DNA from 3 places in the Streptomyces sp. NPDC008092 genome. Region 2 is predicted to be linked to each of the others. Evidence: predicted binding sites of a transcription regulator. Region 2 holds the regulator's gene; each other region holds the start of a gene.
What was found. Region 2 encodes HrcA, which represses chaperone genes, less so after heat shock. Its sites were predicted from a motif close to TTNGCACTCNGNNNNNCNGAGTGCNAA; they were not measured.
Positions count from the first base shown of each region.

Region 1: a site for HrcA is predicted at 4,611-4,637, ahead of groL (chaperonin GroEL). Genes of this name have one in related genera too.
Region 3: a site for HrcA is predicted at 4,255-4,281, ahead of groES (co-chaperone GroES). Genes of this name have one in related genera too.

Region 1 covers NZ_JBIBHY010000005.1:571,121-578,097, reverse strand. The annotation lists gene ACFZB3_RS19035 (trehalose-6-phosphate synthase) at 1-758, opposite strand, end outside; gene ACFZB3_RS19030 (glucosyl-3-phosphoglycerate synthase) at 920-1,864, opposite strand; SAM riboswitch class I at 2,022-2,183, shown strand; gene thrC (threonine synthase) at 2,202-3,485, shown strand; gene ACFZB3_RS19020 (ubiquitin-like small modifier protein 1) at 3,529-3,804, shown strand; gene ACFZB3_RS19015 (cold-shock protein) at 4,273-4,479, shown strand; gene groL (chaperonin GroEL) at 4,801-6,423, shown strand; gene ACFZB3_RS19005 (alpha/beta fold hydrolase) at 6,532-6,977, opposite strand, start outside.
Region 2 covers NZ_JBIBHY010000004.1:198,092-205,068, forward strand. The annotation lists gene ACFZB3_RS13935 (16S rRNA (uracil(1498)-N(3))-methyltransferase) at 1-422, opposite strand, end outside; gene ACFZB3_RS13940 (nitronate monooxygenase) at 419-1,543, opposite strand; gene dnaJ (molecular chaperone DnaJ) at 1,968-3,104, opposite strand; gene hrcA (heat-inducible transcriptional repressor HrcA) at 3,105-4,121, opposite strand; gene ACFZB3_RS13955 (MBL fold metallo-hydrolase) at 4,294-5,016, shown strand; gene ACFZB3_RS13960 (DUF3097 family protein) at 5,051-5,866, shown strand; gene ACFZB3_RS13965 (Uma2 family endonuclease) at 5,844-6,434, opposite strand; gene hemW (radical SAM family heme chaperone HemW) at 6,537-6,977, opposite strand, start outside.
Region 3 covers NZ_JBIBHY010000003.1:387,002-393,978, forward strand. The annotation lists gene ACFZB3_RS11055 (sigma-70 family RNA polymerase sigma factor) at 1-218, shown strand, start outside; gene ACFZB3_RS11060 (methyltransferase domain-containing protein) at 319-1,500, opposite strand; gene ACFZB3_RS11065 (polysaccharide deacetylase family protein) at 1,591-2,484, shown strand; gene ACFZB3_RS11070 (polysaccharide deacetylase family protein) at 2,481-3,299, shown strand; gene ACFZB3_RS11075 (pirin family protein) at 3,448-4,215, shown strand; gene groES (co-chaperone GroES) at 4,428-4,736, shown strand; gene groL (chaperonin GroEL) at 4,863-6,488, shown strand; partial or broken gene ACFZB3_RS11090 (ester cyclase) at 6,574-6,977, opposite strand, start outside.

The DNA.
Region 1 (6,977 bases), on a different contig from region 2:
GCCCCCAGCCCGTGCACCCCGATCCGGGTCCCGCCCGACGACGGATCGGCGGCCGGGATCCCCGGTCCCAGCACCGCGTGGCAGCAGGCGACGAACGCGTCCGCCCACCGCCGCGTCAGGAACGCCGCGTGGTCCGCGCCCAGGATCCCGGTCAGCAGCTCCGCCGCGATGTCGTCGGGGAGGAGGCGGAAGTAGTCCGGCGGCGCCCAGGGGGTGTGGGAGAAGTGGCCGATCCGCAGGTCGGGGCGGAGCCGGCGGAGCATCCGGGGGGCCAGCGCCAGGTGGTAGTCCTGGATGACCACCACCGCGCCGTCGGCCGCCTCCTGCGCCAGCGCTTCCGCGAAGGCGCGGTTGTAGGCCTGGTAGGACGCCCACCGGCGCCGGAACTCCGCGTCGAAGACCGGCTCCAGCGGGGTCTGGTAGAGCATGTGGTGGACGAACCACAGGACCGAGTTCGCGATGCCGTTGTACGCGTCGGAGAACACGTCCGCGTCGATGTCGAGCATCCGGACCTGCTGCCCGCCGCTGTCCTCGGCCGGCAGCCGGCCGCCCCCGGCCCGCCGCACCGCCTCCCGGTCGCCGTCGCCCAGCGCCGCGCACACCCACACCGCGTTCGCGTCCGGCCCGATCGCCGACAGCCCCGAGACCAGTCCGCCGCCGCCCCGCTTGGCGTGCAGCGAACCGTCCTCGCGCAGGTCGTACGAGACCGGGCCGCGGTTGGACGCGACCAGCACCTCGGCACCGCCGGTGGAAGCCATGGGGGAAGCCATACGCGTCAACCTAGCCCGGCCCGTAAACGCTCAAACGTACGGCCGGGCCCGACGCGCCGCCGTATACGGCCGTACGGCGAAGACGCGCCATCCGGTGCCCGCCCGGTACGAAGGCGTCACGCCACTCGGTGCGCGGCCCTGCGGCGACGTCACGCCACCTTGCGTTCGGCGTACTCCGCGATCTCCGCCATCGGCGGCCGTTCCTCCGTGTCCACGGAGTACGTGCGCGGTTCGAAGCCGTCCTCGCCGCGTTCGAACTGGGTGAGGGAGGGGCGGATCAGGTGGCCGCGGGCCAGGCGGAGCTGGGCGGTGCGGTAGATCGCGGCGGACATCCGGCCGAGGGCCTGGCCGTCCTGGTGGCGGTGTTTGCGGACGCCGACGTCGACCTGGGCGAGGGCGTCGAGGCCGACCAGGTGCAGGGCGTCGACCAGCATGCCCAGCTCGACGCCGTAGCCGACCGGGAAGGGGAGCTGTTCGAGGAGCGAGCGGCGGGCCGCGTACTCGCCGCCGAGCGGCTGGACGAAGCCGGCCAGCTGCGGCCAGTGCATGTTCAGCAGCGGGCGGGCCATCAGCTCGGTGACCCGGCCGCCCTGTCCGGCGGCGCCGCCGAGCGGGCGGTCGTACATCGCCTTGACCAGGTCCACGTCCGGGTCGGTGAGGAGCGGGCCGACGATGCCGGTGACGAAGTCGGAGGAGAAGTCGCGCAGGTCGGCGTCGATGAAGCAGACGACGTCCCCGGTGGTGACCAGCAGGGAGCGCCAGAGGACCTCGCCCTTGCCGGGGACGGCGGGGATGCGGGGCAGGATCGCGTCGCGGTGCACGACGCGGGCGCCGGCCGCCGCGGCGACGGCCGCGGTGCGGTCGGTGGAGCCGGAGTCGACGACCACGATCTCGTCGACGAGCGGCACCTGCTGCATGAGGTCGTGGCGGATGATCGCGACGATGTCGCCGACGGTCTCCTCCTCGTTGAGCGCGGGCAGCACGACGCTGACCGTCTGCCCGGAGGACCGTTTGGCGGCCATGATCCGGTGCAGCGGACGGTCGGTTACGGACCAGGAGCGGGTGGCCAGCCAGCGCTCGACTTCTTCCAGCACGGTCAGCGGCTCCTCACTGTCACGGCCACACGGCGACGTGTGATCCATCTCGCGGTTCGGACGACTCACTCAACTGTCCTGGCCTTCGGTTACAGTCTTGAACAACGCCGATGACCATCGCATGTCCTGGGGTCACCCGGCGTTGACAACCACATACCGCTCATCCAGAGGGGCAGAGGGAAACGGCCCGTTGAAGCCCCGGCAACCCTCCAGTCGGTTCTCGTAGATCGCCGATCAGTGTCGATCGCTCGCGAGGCTCCCGGCTAGGGAAGGTGCCAAATCCGTCTCACGGCGAGATGCGTCGTGAGGAAGATGAGGAGAAAGGGCCTCGCCTCACATGGCTGTGCAGACTGTTGCAAGCACCACGGAATCCACCGTAGACCTCGGCCCCGCCGCTGCCCTGAGCTGCCGCGAGTGCGGTCACCGCGTCCCGCTCGGTCCGGTGTTCGCGTGCGAGGAGTGTTTCGGCCCGCTGGAGATCGCGTACGACTTCTCGGCCTACGACACCGAGGAGCTGCGGAAGCGGATCGAAGCGGGTCCCGCGAACATCTGGCGCTACGCGCCGCTGCTGCCCGTCCCCGCGGACGTGGCGACCAAGCCGAACATCAACCCCGGCTGGACCAAGCTCGTCAAGGCCGACAACCTGGCGAAGGAGCTGGGGGTCACCGGCGGGCTGTACGTGAAGGACGACTCCGGCAACCCGACGCACTCCTTCAAGGACCGCGTCGTCGCCCAGGCCGTCGAGGCCGCCCGCGCCTTCGGCTACACCACCCTCTCCTGCTCGTCCACCGGCAACCTGGCCGGCGCGGTCGGTGCCGCCGCCGCCCGGGCCGGCTTCCGCTCCTGTGTGTTCATCCCGCACGACCTGGAGCAGGGCAAGATCGTCATGGCCGCGATCTACGGCGGCGAGCTCGTCGGCATCGAGGGCAACTACGACGACGTGAACCGTTTCTGCTCCGAGCTGATCGGCGACCCGGCCGGCGAGGGCTGGGGCTTCGTCAACGTCAACCTGCGGCCGTACTACGCGGAGGGCTCCAAGACCCTGGCGTACGAGATCTGCGAGCAGCTCGGCTGGCGGATCCCGGACCAGCTGGTCATCCCGATCGCCTCCGGCTCGCAGCTCACGAAGATCGACAAGGGTCTGCAGGAGCTGATCAAGCTCGGGCTGGTCGAGGACAGGCCGTACAAGATCTTCGGTGCCCAGGCCGAGGGGTGCTCGCCGGTGTCGGTGGCCTACAAGGAGGGCCACGACGTGGTCCGCCCGCAGAAGCCGAACACCATCGCCAAGTCCCTCGCCATCGGCAACCCGGCCGACGGGCCGTACGTGCTCGACATCGCGCGGCGTACCGGCGGTGCGGTGGAGGACGTGAACGACGAACAGGTCGTCGACGCGATCAAGCTGCTTGCGCGGACCGAGGGAATCTTCGCGGAAACGGCCGGCGGGGTGACGGTTGGAGTCACCAAAAAGCTCATTGAGAATGGGCTGATTGATCCGGCGAAGTCGGTCGTTGTACTCAACACCGGTGATGGACTGAAGACGCTGGACGCGGTTGCGGGAACCGGGCTCACCGCGACCATTCGCCCGAATCTGGAGTCTTTCCGCGAAGCCGGGCTCGCCTGAGTCCCCCGAGAATTAGGGCGTTGCCCAGACCGGAGGTAAAAACGTGAGCGTCACCGTTCGCATCCCCACCATCCTGCGCACCTACACCGGTGGTCAGGCCGAAGTCGCCGCCGAAGGGGCCACCCTCGGCGAGGTCATCTCGGACCTGGAGAAGAAGCACACCGGGATCTCCGCACGCGTTCTCGACGACCAGGGCAAGCTGCGCCGGTTCGTCAACGTGTACGTCAACGACGACGACGTCCGCTTCGAGCAGGGCCTGGAGACCGCCACCCCGGACGGCGCCGGCGTCTCCATCATCCCGGCCGTCGCCGGCGGCTGACCTGCTGACCTGCATGACAGGCTGATCGAATGACCGAACATTACCTTCGGTAACGCCGATCACCGACTGTTCATCTGATTGCCCCCTCCGTGAGAGAAGCGGAGGGGGCAATTCTGTGTGGTTGAGCGCGGTACAGTTGGGGAACACGGTCCCGATCTCCAGGTCGGGAGCCCCGTATTCGATACCGCGAGCCCGGCAAGAAGTAGCCAAAGTATGCGGGTTATATGCGGCTTTTGTGACCTTTACGGGGCCCGACTTGCCCTGAATTCGGCCGAATTCTTGCTACATTCCGGACCCCTTCCGTCCAGAATTCTCGTCCGATTGACCTGTTGCAGACGGCAGTTGGACAGATACATTCAGCCGCGGTCGACGCGTTCCGGCGCACGCCCCCAACCAATGGGGGGTGAGGTCTGACCCGGATCCGCGAAGTGTGGATCTGTGCAAGGGCCAGTAATAGGGGAGTTAGGCATGGCTCAGGGCACCGTCAAGTGGTTCAACGCGGAGAAGGGGTACGGCTTCATCGCGGTCGACGGTGGTGCGGATGTTTTCGTCCACTACAGCGCGATTCAGATGGACGGCTACCGCACCCTGGAAGAAGGCCAGCGGGTCGATTTCGAGATCTCGCAGGGCCAGAAGGGGCCGCAGGCGGACATGGTCCGGCTGGCGACCAGCTGAAGCACGCGCCGACTGACAGCGACGTTCTTCTGTACTTGTTCGAAGGGCCCGTGCCTCCCGGGGTACGGGCCCTTCGGCATGTCCCGGACCCTCCGGTCCTCGTGTCCCGCGCCCCCAGTCCGCGAGAGCCGCTTGCACTCGCCTAGGCCGAGTGCTAATCATTGGCGTTAGCACTCTGAAGGTGAGAGTGACAACGAAGGACCGGGTCGGTGAGGCCCGCGGGCCGGGTGGGGCAAGGAACCCACGGGTCGGCGAGCCGTCCGTCGCGGGCGCGGGCGCGGTCCTGAAGACTCACCCCCAGTCCTGGAGGGACCACTTCACATGGCCAAGATCATCGCGTTCGACGAGGAGGCGCGGCGCGGCCTTGAGCGCGGTATGAACCAGCTCGCCGACGCCGTCAAGGTCACCCTCGGCCCCAAGGGCCGCAACGTCGTCCTTGAGAAGAAGTGGGGCGCCCCCACGATCACCAACGATGGTGTGTCCATCGCCAAGGAGATCGAGCTGGAGGACCCGTACGAGAAGATCGGCGCCGAGCTGGTCAAGGAAGTCGCCAAGAAGACGGACGACGTCGCCGGTGACGGTACGACCACCGCGACCGTCCTCGCCCAGGCCCTGGTCAAGGAAGGCCTGCGCAACGTCGCCGCCGGCGCCAACCCGATGGCCCTGAAGCGCGGTATCGAGAAGGCCGTCGAGGCTGTCTCCGGTGCCCTCCTGGAGCAGGCGAAGGACGTCGAGACCAAGGAGCAGATCGCCTCCACGGCCTCCATCTCCGCCGCCGACACCCAGATCGGCGAGCTCATCGCCGAGGCCATGGACAAGGTCGGCAAGGAAGGCGTCATCACCGTCGAGGAGTCCCAGACCTTCGGTCTGGAGCTGGAGCTCACCGAGGGTATGCGCTTCGACAAGGGCTACATCTCGGCGTACTTCGCCACCGACATGGAGCGTATGGAGGCGTCCCTCGACGACCCGTACATCCTGATCGCCAACTCGAAGATCGGCTCCGTCAAGGACCTGCTCCCGCTCCTGGAGAAGGTCATGCAGTCGGGCAAGCCGCTGCTGATCATCGCCGAGGACGTCGAGGGCGAGGCCCTGTCGACCCTGGTCGTCAACAAGATCCGCGGCACCTTCAAGTCCGTCGCGGTCAAGGCCCCGGGCTTCGGCGACCGCCGCAAGGCGATGCTGAACGACATCGCCATCCTCACCGGCGGCGAGGTCATCTCCGAGGAGGTCGGTCTCAAGCTGGAGAACACGACCCTCGACCTGCTGGGCAAGGCCCGCAAGGTGGTCATCACCAAGGACGAGACCACCATCGTCGACGGCGCCGGCTCGTCCGACCAGGTCGCCGGCCGGGTCAACCAGATCCGCGCCGAGATCGAGCAGTCCGACTCGGACTACGACCGCGAGAAGCTCCAGGAGCGCCTGGCGAAGCTCGCCGGTGGCGTCGCCGTCATCAAGGCCGGTGCCGCGACCGAGGTCGAGCTCAAGGAGCGCAAGCACCGCATCGAGGACGCCGTGCGCAACGCCAAGGCGGCCGTCGAGGAGGGCATCGTCGCCGGTGGTGGCGTGGCCCTGCTGCAGGCCTCCCAGGTGTTCGAGAAGCTGGAGCTGGACGGTGACGAGGCGACCGGCGCACAGGCCGTGAAGCTCGCGCTCGAGGCCCCGCTGAAGCAGATCGCCGTCAACGCCGGCCTCGAAGGCGGCGTCGTGGTGGAGAAGGTCCGCAACCTCACCCCGGGTCACGGCCTCAACGCCGCGACCGGCGAGTACGTCGACCTGATCGCCGAGGGCATCATCGACCCGGCGAAGGTGACGCGCTCTGCCCTGCAGAACGCCGCCTCCATCGCCGCGCTGTTCCTCACCACCGAGGCCGTCATCGCCGACAAGCCGGAGAAGGCCGCCGCGGCCGCTCCGGGCGGCATGCCGGGCGGTGACATGGACTTCTGAGCCTGACGGCTCGGCAGTTCCGACGCAGCACCGAGGGCGGTACCCCCTGTTCGGCAGGGGGTGCCGCCCTTCGGCGTACCCGGCCGGGCCCCGGTCCCGGCCGCCGGGTCAGCGCGCGAGGAACGGCTCCAGTACCGCGGTGAGTTCGGCGGGTGCGTCCAGCGCGACGAGGTGCGCGGCGGCGGCGAACTCGACCAGGGTGGCGTCGGGGATCCCGGCGGCGTACCGGCGGGCGATGTCCTGGAAGTCGGGGACGTCGAGCCTGCCGATCCCCACCAGGGTGGGGACGGAGACGGCGCCGATGTCCCCGGCCGTCGTGCCCCGGGAGTACCTGCCCACGACGTCCTGGTTCACCAGCGACGTCCGCAGCGGTCCGCGGAGTCCGTCGGCCAGTCCCGCGGCCACCTCGTGCCACCCGCGGGCCGGCCCGCGCAGCCACATGTCCAGGTTCACCCGGACCGCGGCGTCCAGGTCGCCCGCGGCCAGGGCCGCCGTCTCGGCCTCGTCGTACGCGACCATCTCCGCGGACCAGTCGTATCCCGGCCAGGGCGGGG
Region 2 (6,977 bases):
TCGCGGGCGGTGCCCCGCCACTTCGCCAGCGACTTGAGGCCCCGCTCGCCCTTCCACTGGGTGATGCAGCGGGCGGCCTGCCAGGGCACGATCACGTCGACGCCGACCTCGGTCATGGTCTCCACGGCGACCTCGCCGCGGTCCCCCTTGGGAAGGGCCTGGACGACGGTGATCCGCGGCTGCGGCAGGGGTTCCTCGCGGACGCTCGCCAGCCCCGTCACCACCAGCCGGTCCTTGCCCTCGGCGGCCCGTACGACGCCCGCGGTCCAGCGCCCGCGCCCGTCGGTGAGGATGACGTCCTCACCGGGCTGCAGCCGCTTCACGGAGACGGCGTGCCGCCCCTCGGGCCCGTCCAGCACGACCTCGCCGCCCGGCAGACCGGGCACGACCAGCTGATCGACCACGAACACCGGAGCGGTCATCGCCCGTCCCCCTCCACCCTGGCCTCTGCCCTGGCCTCTGCCCTGGCCTCCTCCTTGGCCTTGGTGGACAACGCTGTCGACGCGGCGGCGAGTTCCGCCGCGAGGGTCTCCACCAGCTGCCCGGCGGGCAGTTCGCGGGCCATCCGGTGCCCCTGCCCGGCCCACAGGGCCATGCCCTGCGCGTCCCCGGCCCGGGCGGCGGCCTTGCGCAGCGGGGAGGTGAGGTGGTGGACCTCCGGGTAGGCGGCGGGCGCGTACGGGCCGTGCTCGCGCATGAACCGGTTGACCAGGCCGCGGGCGGGCCGCCCGGAGAACGCCCGGGTCAGCGCGGTCCGCGTGAACAGCGGGTCGGTGAGCGCCTGCTTGTACGGACCGGCGGCGCCGGACTCCGGGGTGGCGAGGAAGGCCGTCCCCAGCTGCGCGGCGCTCGCCCCCGCCGCCAGTACGGCCGCGATCTGGCTGCCGCGCATGATCCCGCCCGCGGCGACGACCGGGATCCCCACGGTCTCGCGCACCTGGGCGACCAGCGACAGCAGCCCGATCCCGGACCCGTCGTTCTCCGGCACGTCCCGGTGGGTGCCCTGGTGTCCCCCGGCCTCCACGCCCTGGGCGATCACCGCGTCCGCCCCGGCCCGCTCGACGGCCCGGGCCTCCTCGGCGGTGGTGGCGGTGACCAGCGTGAACGTCCCGGCCCGCCGCAGCGAGTCCAGCACCTCCCGCGTCGGCACACCGAAGTGGAAGGAGACGGCGGCCACCGGGTTGTCCAGCAGCACGGCCAGCTTGGCCTCGTACCCGTCGTCCCGCCCGCTGTCCGGGTCGCCGAGCTCGGTCTCGTACCAGGCGGCCTCACCGGCCAGCTGATGCGCGTAGACCTCCACGGCACCGGACTCGGCGTGTTCGGGCTGCGGCATGAAGACGTTCACACCGAAAGGACGGCCGGTCAGTCCCCGCAGCTGCTTGATCTCCTGGTACATCCCGTCGGCGGTCTTGTACCCGGCGGCCAGGAACCCCAGCCCGCCCGCCTCGGACACGGCGGCGGCGAGCTGCGGGACGGAGACCCCGCCTGCCATGGGGGCCTGCACGATCGGAAGAGGGAAGAGATCGGTCAGTGCGGAGGACATGACGGCATGTTGTCACGTCCTCCGAACAAGACCGAATCGGGCCGCCCCATTGGCACATGCCAGAAATCTCCCCCGACAAGGGCCCCGACCACGCTGCCGAGAGGCACCGCCACCTCTGGGAGGAACCGCCCCGAGAGGCGGCTGCACCCCTTCGAGAAACCGAGCCGAGAGGCGACCGCACTCATTCGAGGAACCGAGTCAGGTGGCGACCGCGCCCCTTCGAGAAACCGAGCCGAGTAGCGACCGCGCCGCTTCGAGAAACCGAGCCGAGTAGCGACCGCGCCCCTTCGGCAAACCGAGTCGGGTGGCGGCCTCGCCTCTTCATCGGCCGAGTCGGGTGGTGGGTGGGCGGAGGTCTCCGGGGGTCCAGGGGGCGGAGCCCCCTGGCGGGGTCGAAGGGGCGGAGCCCCTTCACGGTGACCCGTCAACGCCCGTTGAACGCGTCCTTCAGCCGGCTGAACAGCCCTTGCTGACCGGGCTGGAACTGCCCCGTCGGCCGCTCCTCCCCACGCAGCTTCGCCAGCTCGCGCAGCAACCGCTCCTGCTCGGGGTCCAGCTTCGTCGGAGTCGTCACCTCGACGTGGACGATCAGATCACCCCGCCCGCCACCGCGCAGATGCGTGACCCCACGCCCGTGCAGCGGAATCGACTGCCCGGACTGCGTACCCGGCCGGATGTCGACCTCCTCGAGACCGTCCAGCGTCTCCAGCGGCACCTTCGTACCGAGCGACGCCGCCGTCATCGGGATCGTCACCGTGCAGTGCAGATCGTCCCCGCGCCGCTGGAACGTCGAGTGCGGCAGCTCGTGGATCTCGACGTACAGGTCACCGGCGGGACCGCCGCCCGGCCCGACCTCACCCTCACCGGCGAGCTGGATCCGCGTGCCGTTGTCGACACCGGCCGGGATCTTCACGGTCAGCGTCCGCCGCGACCGCACCCGCCCGTCGCCCGCGCACTCGGGGCACGGCGTCGGCACGACCGTCCCGAAGCCCTGGCACTGCGGGCAGGGCCGCGAGGTCATGACCTGGCCGAGGAAGGACCGCGTCACCTGCGAGACCTCACCGCGGCCCCGGCACATGTCACACGTCTGGGCGGAAGTGCCCGGCGCCGCGCCCTCACCGTTGCAGGTGTTGCAGACGATCGCCGTGTCGACCTGGATGTCCTTGGTCGTGCCGAAGGCCGCCTCGTCGAGCTCGACCTCGATCCGGATCATCGCGTCCTGGCCGCGCCGGGTCCGCGAGCGCGGACCGCGCTGGGACGCCGTACCGAAGAACGCGTCCATGATGTCGGAGAAGTTCCCGAAGCCACCGGCCCCGAAGCCGCCCGCGCCCGCGCCGCCGCTCTGCGAGAGCGGATCCCCGCCGAGGTCGTAGACCTGCTTCTTCTGCGGGTCGGAGAGCACCTCGTAGGCGGCGTTGATCTCCTTGAACCGCTCCTGGGTCTTCGGGTCCGGGTTGACGTCCGGGTGCAGCTCGCGCGCGAGCCGACGGAAGGCCTTCTTGATCTCTTCCTGCGACGCGTCGCGGCGCACGCCGAGAACGGCGTAGTAGTCCGTGGCCACTTACGACTCCGCCAGGATCTGTCCGACGTACCGTGCCACCGCTCGTACCGCTCCCATCGTTCCCGGGTAATCCATGCGGGTCGGGCCGACCACGCCGAGTTTGGCGACTGCCTCGCCGCCCGAACCGTAGCCGACCGACACCACGGACGTGGAGTTGAGTCCCTCGTAGGCGTTCTCGTGACCGATGCGTACGGTCATGCCCGAATCACCGGCCTCGCCCATGAGTTTGAGGAGGACGACATGTTCCTCCAGTGCCTCCAGGACGGGCCGGATCATGAGGGGAAAGTCATGTCCGAAGCGGGTGAGATTGGCGGTGCCGCCGATCATCAGCCGCTCCTCGTTCTCCTCGACGAGCGTCTCCAGCAGGGTGGAGAGCACCGCCGAGACCGCGCCGCGGTCCTCGGCCTCGAAGGCTTCCGGCAGGTCCTCCACCAGCCGGGGCACGTCCGAGAACCGGCGTCCGGCGACCCGGCTGTTCAGCCGCGCCCGCAGGTCCGCCAGAGACGTTTCCCCGAAGGGTGCCGGGCAGTCGACCATCCGCTGCTCGACCCGTCCGGTGTCGGTGATCAGCACCAGCATCAGCCGGGCCGGAGCCAGCGACAGCAGTTCCACGTGCCGCACGGTCGACCGTGTCAGCGACGGGTACTGCACGACCGCCACCTGCCGGGTCAGCTGCGCCAGCAGCCGGACGGTCCGTGCGACCACGTCGTCGAGGTCGACGGCGCCGTCGAGGAAGTTCTGGATGGCCCGCCGCTCGGGCGCGCTCATCGGCTTGACGCCGGCCAGCTTGTCGACGAACAGCCGGTACCCCTTGTCGGTGGGGATCCGCCCCGCGCTGGTGTGCGGCTGGGCGATGAACCCCTCGTCCTCCAGGGCGGCCATGTCGTTGCGCACGGTCGCCGGGGAGACCCCGAGGTTGTGCCGTTCGGTCAGCGCCTTCGAGCCGACCGGTTCCTCGGTGCCGACATAGTCCTGGACGATGGCGCGCAATACCTGAAGCCTGCGTTCACTCAGCATCCAGCGCCACACCTCCAGAAAGTCGTCCCCGCGGCCTTTCGGTCCCTTCGGGCCTTTCGTCTGGCACTCTGCGAACGCGAGTGCCAGCATCCCCGGCCCAGTGTACGGCCGTGGGGTACTGACTGGGCAAGGTCGGTCGGGACCCATGGCGTTCTACGGCTAGCGTCGCGGCATGACGGTGACTTGGGAAGAGCTGGGCTGGGAGCGGGTGGCCGAAGGGGTCGGCCGGTGCCGGCTGCCGGGCTGGGACTGCACGGCGGGTCTGGTCCTGGGCGCGGGCTCGGCCCTGATGGTGGACGCCGGGTCGAGCCTGGCGGAGGGCGCACGGTTGCGCGTGGAGGCGCAGGCGCTGGCCGGCCGCCGTGTGACCCATCTCGCGCTCACCCATCCCCACTTCGACCACGTCTTCGGCGCGGCCGCCTTCGCGGGCGCGGACCTGTACGCGGCGGTGGGCACCGAGGCCGTCTTCGCGTACGACCACGAGGCGCTCCGCCTGGACGCGGTCCGCAACGGTCTCCCCGCCCCCGAGGCCGAGGAGGCGGCCGACGCCCTCCCTCTCCCCCGTCATCTGGTCTCCGGCGAGTGGACCCTCGACCTCGGCGACGGCCGCCAGGCCCTGCTGGCCAACGTGGGCCCCGGCCACACCGCCCACGATCTCGCCGTCCTGGTCCCCGGCGACCCCGAGGTGGTGTTCTGCGGCGACCTGGTGGAGGAGTCCGGTGATCCCCAGGCCGGCCCCGACGCCGTACCGTCCCGCTGGCCCGCGGCCCTGGACCGCCTCCTGTCGCTCGGCGGCGAGCGCGCCCGGTACGTCCCCGGTCACGGAGCGGTGGTCGACGCGGCATTCGTCCGGGCCCAGCGCGACGCCCTGGCGGCCCGTTTCGGCGTGTCGTAGGCGCACCCGTTCGGCTTCTCCTATCGTCATCCGAATGCGCCAGTACTCCGCCGACCTGACCCCGCCGTGGAAGAAGCCGAAGCCGGTGCCCGAGGTGGCCGCCGAGCCCGGTCTGGTGGTGGAGGAGCCCGGTACCGGTTTCTGCGGCGCGGTGATCCGCTGCGAGGCGGGCACGGTCACCCTGGAGGACCGCTTCGGCAAGCACCGGGTCTTCCCGCTGGAGCCGGGCGGCTTCCTCCTGGAGGGCCGGACCGTCACCCTCGTACGCCCCGCCTCGGCCGCCCCGGTACGCCCCTCCCGTACCGCCTCCGGTTCGGTCGCCGTCCCCGGCGCACGCGCGCGTGTCGCCCGCGCGGGCCGCATCTACGTGGAGGGCCGCCACGACGCGGAGCTGGTCGAGAAGGTCTGGGGCGACGACCTGCGCATCGAGGGCGTGGTGGTGGAGTACCTGGAGGGCGTCGACGACCTCCCCGCCATCGTGGCCGAATTCGCCCCCGGCCCGGACGCCCGCCTGGGCGTCCTCGTCGACCACCTGCTGCCCGGCACCAAGGAGTGGCGCATCGCCCGGTCGGTCACCAGCGACCACGCCCTGGTCGTCGGCCATCCGTACATCGACATCTGGGAGGCCGTGAAACCGTCGTCCCTGGGCATCGACTCCTGGCCCCGCGTCCCGCACGGCCAGGACTGGAAGACGGGCGTCTGCCGGGCGCTGGGCTGGCCCTCGGACAACACGGGCGCGGTATGGCAGGCGATCCTGGCTCGGGTGACCTCTTACAAGGACCTGGAGCCGGAACTGCTGGGACGGGTGGAGGAACTGATCGACTTTGTTACGGGTAGCGGTGGGGCCTGACTTTTTCGTAGGCAGCGAATTCGCTGGTGTCGAGTTCGATGCCCAGGGGCTCCAGCGGCGTGAGATCGCCGAACTTCGTGATGCGCTGGCGCCGGTAGTCTGAGTCGTCACCGGGGCCCGTCGGCTCAGTAAGCAGTACGCACTGGGCCATGACCGGGTCAATGATCAAGTAGGCAGGCACCTTAGCCGCCGCGTAGATCGATCGCTTAACGCAGTAGTCGCGCTCCACACTCGTTTTGGAAACGACTTCCACCAACAATGTGATGACTTCTGATGGCATCAGCCTGCCGTGGCCCGGCCCCGAGCCGCGCTCAAGCACCACGAGGTCCGGCTGCGGCTCACTGGTCTGTTCGAGCATGGCGACGTCCTGAGTCTGGAGGCGCCGCCACTGCCGACGGGGGATCTGGTCCACGACCGCTTCCACGATGTCGTTATGGGCCACATCCGGCCCCGCCATCATCACGATTTCCCCCCGAAGGAGCTCAACCTTGAATTCCTCGGGGAACTCAAAGTTCTCGAAGTACCGCATGATGTCGGTGGTCGTCGGTCGGTCATCCACAGCGGTCACTCCGCAGCCCTCCGGTTTCCGCCACCGTCAACTACGGCAGCGGACTACGAACCAGGTTAGGGACCGAACCGGCGTTCCGGGCGGATTCACTCGCCAGAGTGATCAGTCCACCAGATCCCGCACCACCGCATCCGCCAGCAACCGCCCCCGCAGCGTCAGCACAGCCCGCCCTTCGTCGTACGCACCGCTCTCCAGCAGCCCCTCCCCCAACGCGCGCCGCGAGGCCTTCAGGCCCTCCTCCCGCAAGAGCGAGAGCGGCACCCCCTCCCGCAGCCGCAGCTCCAGCAGGATCCGCTCGACCCGCCGGTCCTCGTCCGTCAGGACCTCCCGCCCGGCGCCCGGCGACCGCCCGGACGCCAGCGCCGCCGCGTACGCCCCCGGGTGCTTCACGTTCCACCACCGCACGCCCCCCACGTGCGAGTGCGCCCCCGGTCCGGCGCCCCACCAGTCGGCGCCCCGCCAGTACAGCTCGTTGTGCAGGCAGCGGCCCGCTTCCGAGGTGGCCCAGTTGGACACCTCGTACCAGTCGAAGCCCGCGCCCGC
Region 3 (6,977 bases), on a different contig from region 2:
CGATGGCCGAGGGCCCGGCGGCCGCCCTGGCGATCGTCGACCCGCTGACCGCCGAACCCGCCCTCAGCGACTACCACCTGCTGCCGAGCGTCCGCGGCGACCTACTGGCCCGCCTCGGGCGGACCGCCGAGGCCCGCGCGGAGTTCGAGCGGGCGACGGCCCTGGCACGCAACGAGCGGGAACGGGAGCTGCTGCTGCGGCGGGCGCGAGAGCTCTGAGCGCCCCGAAGGGGCGCGGGGAACTGCGCGACCAGCCACGACGGCGCGGCAGCCGCTCGACAACACATCGCGGCACATCGCGGCGTAGCCGGCGGAGCGCTCAGGGACGCGCCGGGCGGCCCAGCAGCATGGTCGGGGCCCCCGCCACCCGGGTCAGGAACACGGTCGCCGCGTTCGGTCCCTGCGGCTTGACCTTTCTGCGCAGTTCCTCGGGCTCCACCGCGGAGCCGCGCTTCTTCACGGTCAGGTTCCCGACCTCGCGCTCCCGCAGCAGCGCCTTCAGCCTCTTCACGTTGAAGGGGAGTTCGTCGGTGATCTCGTACGCCGTCGCGTGGTCGGTGGCCCGGAGCGTGTCGGCCGTGATGTACGCGATCGTCGGGTCGACCAGGCCGCCGGACAGCTCCTCGGCCGCCTCGGCGACCAGGTGGGCGCGGATGACGGCGCCGTCCGGCTCGTACAGGTAACGGCCGACCGGCCGCACGGCGGGGTCGGGCAGGCCGCGGCCGAGCAGGGTGCGCGGGCCGGGCAGGAGGGTGGCGCGGACGGCCCCCGGGGTACCGGTGCCGAACCAGAGGACGGCTTCCTTCACGTCGCCGTGGTCCGAGATCCACTCCGCCTCGGCGGCCGCCGGGACCGCCTCGTGCGGGATGCCGGGTGCGATCTTCAGCGCGGCCACCCGGGCGGTCGAGGCGGTCGCCACCGCCCAGGACAGCGGCGGTGAGTAGGCCTCCGGGTCGAAGATGCGGCCGCGGCCGCCGCGCCGGGCCGGGTCGACGAAGACGGCGTCGTGGCCGGCCGTGTCCACCTCCTGGACGTCCGCCTCCCGGACCTCGATCAGGCCGGCGAGCCCGAGCGCCTCGGCGTTCGCCCGGGCGGCGGCCGCGGTCACCGGGTCCCGGTCCACGGCGAGGACGCGGATCCCCGCCCGCGCCAGCGCGATCGCGTCGCCCCCGATCCCGCAGCACAGGTCGGCGACGGAGGCGACCCCCAGCGCCCTCATCCGCTCCGCCCGGTACGCGGCGACACTCGCCCGCGTCGACTGCTCGACCCCGTTCGGCGTGAAGAACATGCGGTCCGCGTCCGCCTCCCCGAACTTCGCCGCCGCCCGCTGCCGCAGCCGGGCCTGGGCCAGCGCCGCCGACACCAGCTCGGCGGGGTGCTCGCGGCGCAGCCGGGTGGCCACGGCGAGTTCGTCGGCGGGCGCGGTGCCGCGCACCTCGTCGAGGAGGGCGTGGCCCTCGGAGGTGAGGAGGGTGAGGAGGGGGGAGAGGAGGTCGTTCACCGGGTCATTGTCGGCCAGTCGGTGGATGGTTCGCCTCCGGCCGCGGTGTCTGCCGGGGTTACGGGGAAGGGGCTGGAAAGATCCGACGCCATGCGAGCAGTCGTACAAAATGACAAAAATAGGGTGGCTTTGGCCATGGCCGCCCTCACCGCCGCAGCTGCCGTCGCCGTCGTCTCCGGCTGTGCCGGACCGGGGGACGAGGCCGGGGTCCGTCCCGCCGCGGGCCAGCAGGCCCATCGGGCCGCCGCCGCCCCCGACGACCACGCCGCCCTGGTCGCCGCCGCCCGGCGCTGGGGACTGGACGCGGTCCCGCTGCGGCCCCCGGCGCCGCCGAAGTACAGGCCGAGGATCACCGCTCGCGACGGCTTCGAGGTGGACGGCCAGGTGGAGGACGACCTGCCCCCGGTCTTCACCACCGTCCCGACCAGGAAGAAGATCGTCTTCCTCACCATCGACGACGGCTCCGAGAAGGACCCGGACTTCCTGCGGATGATGAGCGAGCTGCACATCCCCTACACCGCGTTCCTCAGCAACTACCTGGTCAAGGACGACTACGGCTACTTCCGCCGGATGCAGGCCGAGGGCCACACCGTCAACAACCACACCCTCACCCACCCCTACATGCCCGGTCTGACCTACGACGAGCAGAAGCACGAGATCTGCGGCATGCAGGACATCATGAAGAGGCAGTTCGGCAAGGCGCCGACCGTCTTCCGGCCGCCCTACGGCAACTACAACGGCGACACCCTGCGCGCCGCCAAGGCCTGCGGCATCAAGTACGCGCCGATCTGGGACGAGGAGGTCTTCGTCGACCACTGGGAGTACCGCGAGTGGGACCGCTCGCTGCACCCCGGTGACATCGTCCTCACGCACTTCCGGGGCCGGAACGACTGGGACGGCACCATGGTCGACGACATGCGCCGCTTCCTGAACAAGGTCACCCGCGACGGCTACGCGGTGGCGCGCCTGGAGGACTACCTGTGAGCCGACCGAGGGCGACGGCCGCCGTCCTGGCCGCCGCCCTCGTCCTGTCCGCGTGCACGATGTCCGCCTGCGCGCCGTCCGTCGACCCCATCGAACGGCTCGGCCGGAAGGCGGCCGACCGGGTGCACCCGCACGGCCCGTCCGGCGAGCCGACGTACCGCCGGTGGGGCCTGACCGAGCCCCTCGCCCCGGCGCCCCGCCCGCCGCTCCGCCCGCTGTCCTTCCCCACCGCCCTGCCCCCGGTCGTCGACCACGTACCCACCTCCGACCGGGTGGTCTTCCTGACCTACGACGACGGCGCCGAGAAGGACCCCCGCTTCGTCGACATGGTCCGCGAACTGCGGCTTCCGGTGAGCATGTTCCTCACCGACAGCGTGGTCGGCCCCGGCTACGGCCACTTCGCCCGCCTCCAGTCGGTCGGCGCGAGCGTCGAGAACCACACCCTCGACCACCCGGCCATGCCCGGCCTGCCGTACGCCGGCCAGCGCGCCGAGATCTGCGGCCAGCAGGAGAAGCTGAAGTCCCGCTTCGGCATCCGGCCCCGCCTCTTCCGCCCGCCCTACGGCACCTACGACACCACCACCCTGCGCGCCGCGGACGACTGCGGAGTCGCCGCGGTGGTCCTGTGGCGGGCGGCGACGACCCCCGACGGCATCACCTACCGGACCGGCGACAAACAGCTCCGCCCCGGCGACATCATCCTGGTGGGCCCCGACGAGGCCCTCGGCCCGACCCTCAGGGAGCGCACCGCCCGGCTGCTGCGCCGGGTACAGGCGGGCGGGCTGACGGTGGGCCGCCTTGAGGACTACCTCTAGCGACTCGGACCGCTCGATCCTCCCGCTTCAATCGTCAAGTCATGTCAAGTCGCTCACGGTGCTTCATGCCGGGAAATACAGGCGCGACCATCAATGTTGACTTGAATATTCACGTCAATGGGTCCTTGTGTGGAGCTGGAGGCACGGCATGGGCGCACTACTGGTACCCGGCGTCGAGGTGCGGCGCGGTGACGCGCGGCTCGCGAGCCGGCTGTCCTGGCTCGACTCGAAGCACTCGTTCTCCCTCGGCACCCGCCGGCCCGACCCGGCCAACACGCACCACGGGGTGCTGCTGGTCCACAACGAGGACCTGGTGCAGCCGGGCACGGGCTTCGAGACCCACCCGCACCGGGACATGGAGATCGTCACCTGGGTGCTCCGGGGCTCGCTGGTCCACCAGGACTCCGGCGGTCACTCCGGCGTGATCTACCCGGGCCTGGCCCAGCGGATGAGCGCCGGCACCGGCATCCTGCACTCGGAGAAGAACGACTCCTACCGGGCCGCGGGCCGGCCGCCCGCCGACCCCGTGCACTTCGTCCAGATGTGGGTCGTCCCCGACGAGGCCGGCGTCACCCCGGGCTACGAACAGCTGGAGATCGACGCCGAGCTGCTCTCCGGCGGGCTGGTCACGGTGGCGTCCGGCATGGACCGGCACAAGGACGCGAGCGCCATCCGGATCCGGAACCGGCACGCCGCGCTGTACGCGGCCCGGCTGCGCCCCGGCGGGCGGGTGATCCTTCCCGAGGCCCCGTACCTGCACCTGTTCGTCGCCCGCGGCGCGGTGGACCTGGAGGGCGTCGGAGCGCTCGGCGAGGGGGACGCCGTGCGCTTCACGGCCACCGGCGGGCACCGGGTGGCAGCCTCGGAACCGGCCGAGATCCTGGTCTGGGAGATGCACGCCGCCGTCGCCCTGTGACGCCCGAAGGGGCCGATTCCGGCGCCGCGCCGCTCGCAATTGGCACTCCGCTTGACCGAGTGCTAATCGCGGTCATAGTCTCGGCTCTGGCACTCGGCAGATGAGAGTGCCAACAACGCGACGGGCAGGTCCGGCACCCGCGACGACGGATCGACCTGGTCGCCACCTCAGACAGTTAACCCCGTGAGATCTCCGAAGGGGGAGGTCGGATCGTGACGACCGCCAGCTCCAAGGTTGCCATCAAGCCGCTTGAGGACCGCATCGTGGTCCAGCCGCTCGACGCCGAGCAGACCACGGCCTCCGGCCTGGTCATCCCGGACACCGCGAAGGAGAAGCCCCAGGAGGGCGCCGTCCTCGCCGTGGGCCCGGGCCGTTTCGAGAACGGCGAGCGCCTGCCGCTCGACGTCAAGGTCGGCGACGTCGTGCTCTACAGCAAGTACGGCGGCACCGAGGTGAAGTACAACGGCGACGAGTACCTCGTCCTCTCGGCTCGCGACGTGCTCGCGATCATCGAGAAGTAAGCCTGCGACTTACACCTCAAGCACTCTGCTTGAAGCTGCGCCCCTGGCCCCCGCGATCCTCCAAGAAGCCGGGCGCCAGGGGCGCAGTCTTGTTCACCCGAGAATTCCGAGAGGGCATCCGCTGCCATGGCGAAGATCCTGAAGTTCGACGAGGACGCCCGTCGCGCCCTTGAGCGCGGCGTCAACAAGCTTGCCGACACGGTGAAGGTGACGATCGGCCCCAAGGGCCGCAACGTCGTCATCGACAAGAAGTTCGGCGCCCCCACCATCACCAACGACGGCGTCACGATCGCCCGCGAGGTCGAGATCGAGGACCCGTACGAGAACCTCGGCGCGCAGCTGGTGAAGGAGGTGGCGACCAAGACCAACGACATCGCGGGTGACGGTACGACCACCGCCACCGTGCTGGCCCAGGCGCTCGTCCGCGAGGGCCTCAAGAACGTCGCCGCCGGTGCCTCCCCGGCCGCCCTGAAGAAGGGCATCGACGCGGCCGTCGCCGCCGTCTCCGAGGACCTTCTCGCCACCGCCCGCCCGATCGACGACAAGGCCGACATCGCCGCCGTCGCCGCGCTGTCCGCCCAGGACACGCAGGTCGGCGAGCTCATCGCCGAGGCCATGGACAAGGTCGGCAAGGACGGTGTCATCACCGTCGAGGAGTCCAACACCTTCGGTCTGGAGCTGGACTTCACCGAGGGCATGGCCTTCGACAAGGGCTACCTGTCGCCGTACTTCGTGACGGACCAGGAGCGCATGGAAGCCGTCCTGGAGGACCCCTACATCCTCATCAACCAGGGCAAGGTCTCCTCCATCGCGGACCTGCTGCCGCTGCTCGAGAAGATCATCCAGTCCAACGCCTCGAAGCCGCTGCTGATCATCGCCGAGGACGTCGACGGCGAGGCCCTGTCGACCCTGGTCGTCAACAAGATCCGCGGCACCTTCAACGCGGTCGCGGTCAAGGCCCCCGGCTTCGGCGACCGCCGCAAGGCGATGCTGGAGGACCTGGCGATCCTCACCGGCGCCACGGTCGTCTCCGAGGAGGTCGGCCTCAAGCTCGACCAGGTCGGCCTGGACGTGCTCGGCTCCGCCCGCCGCGTCACCGTCACCAAGGACGACACCACGGTCGTCGACGGCGCCGGTGACTCCGGTGCGGTCACCGGCCGCGTCGCCCAGATCAAGGCCGAGATCGAGAACACCGACTCCGACTGGGACCGCGAGAAGCTCCAGGAGCGCCTCGCGAAGCTGGCCGGCGGCGTGTGCGTGATCAAGGTCGGCGCCGCCACCGAGGTGGAGCTGAAGGAGAAGAAGCACCGTCTGGAGGACGCCATCTCCGCGACCCGCGCCGCGGTCGAGGAGGGCATCGTCTCCGGTGGCGGCTCCGCGCTCGTCCACGCCGCGAAGGTGCTGGAGGACGGTCTCGGCAAGACGGGCGACGAGGCGACCGGTGTGGCCGTCGTCCGCCGCGCCGTCGTCGAGCCGCTGCGCTGGATCGCCGAGAACGCCGGCCTGGAGGGCTACGTCATCACCTCCAAGGTCGCCGAGCTGGAGAAGGGCCAGGGCTTCAACGCCGCCACCGGCGAGTACGGCGACCTGGTCAAGGCCGGCGTCATCGACCCGGTCAAGGTCACCCGCTCCGCCCTGGAGAACGCCGCCTCCATCGCCTCCCTGCTCCTGACGACCGAGACCCTGGTCGTCGAGAAGAAGGAAGAGGAAGAGGCCGCCGCCGCGGGCCACTCGCACGGCCACTCGCACTGAGGCAACAGTCTCTGAGGAAGCCCCCGTTCCCGGTCGTCCGCCGGGAACGGGGGCTTCGCCCCTCGCGGGTACTTCGATGGTCGGCCTAGTTCTCCAGCGCGTCCAGCGCACCCAGCTGCGCCAGCAGTCCCATCCGGTCGTACTGCAGCCAGCCCTCGGCCAGCTTCCCGTCCGCGTCGAAGCGGTGGACCGTCGTCCCGGCCATGGTGGCCTGCCGACCGGTGTTCGGGACCCCCATGAACGGCCCCTGCTACACCCCCGTCCACAGCCACCTGGTGCACACCCGGTCGCCCTGGGCGATCTGGTCCTCGACGCGGAACGTGAAGTCGAAGGCCCCCCGCCACATCTCCAGCTTGCGCCGCATCGCGTCCATGCCGATGGTGTCCTGGCCCTCGACCGGATCGTGGTCGTGGTAGTCCTCGGTGATGAGGCCGTCCAGCGGAGCCAGCGGGCCGGCCGCGGCGATCGTCTCGAAGAACCGCCGCGCGG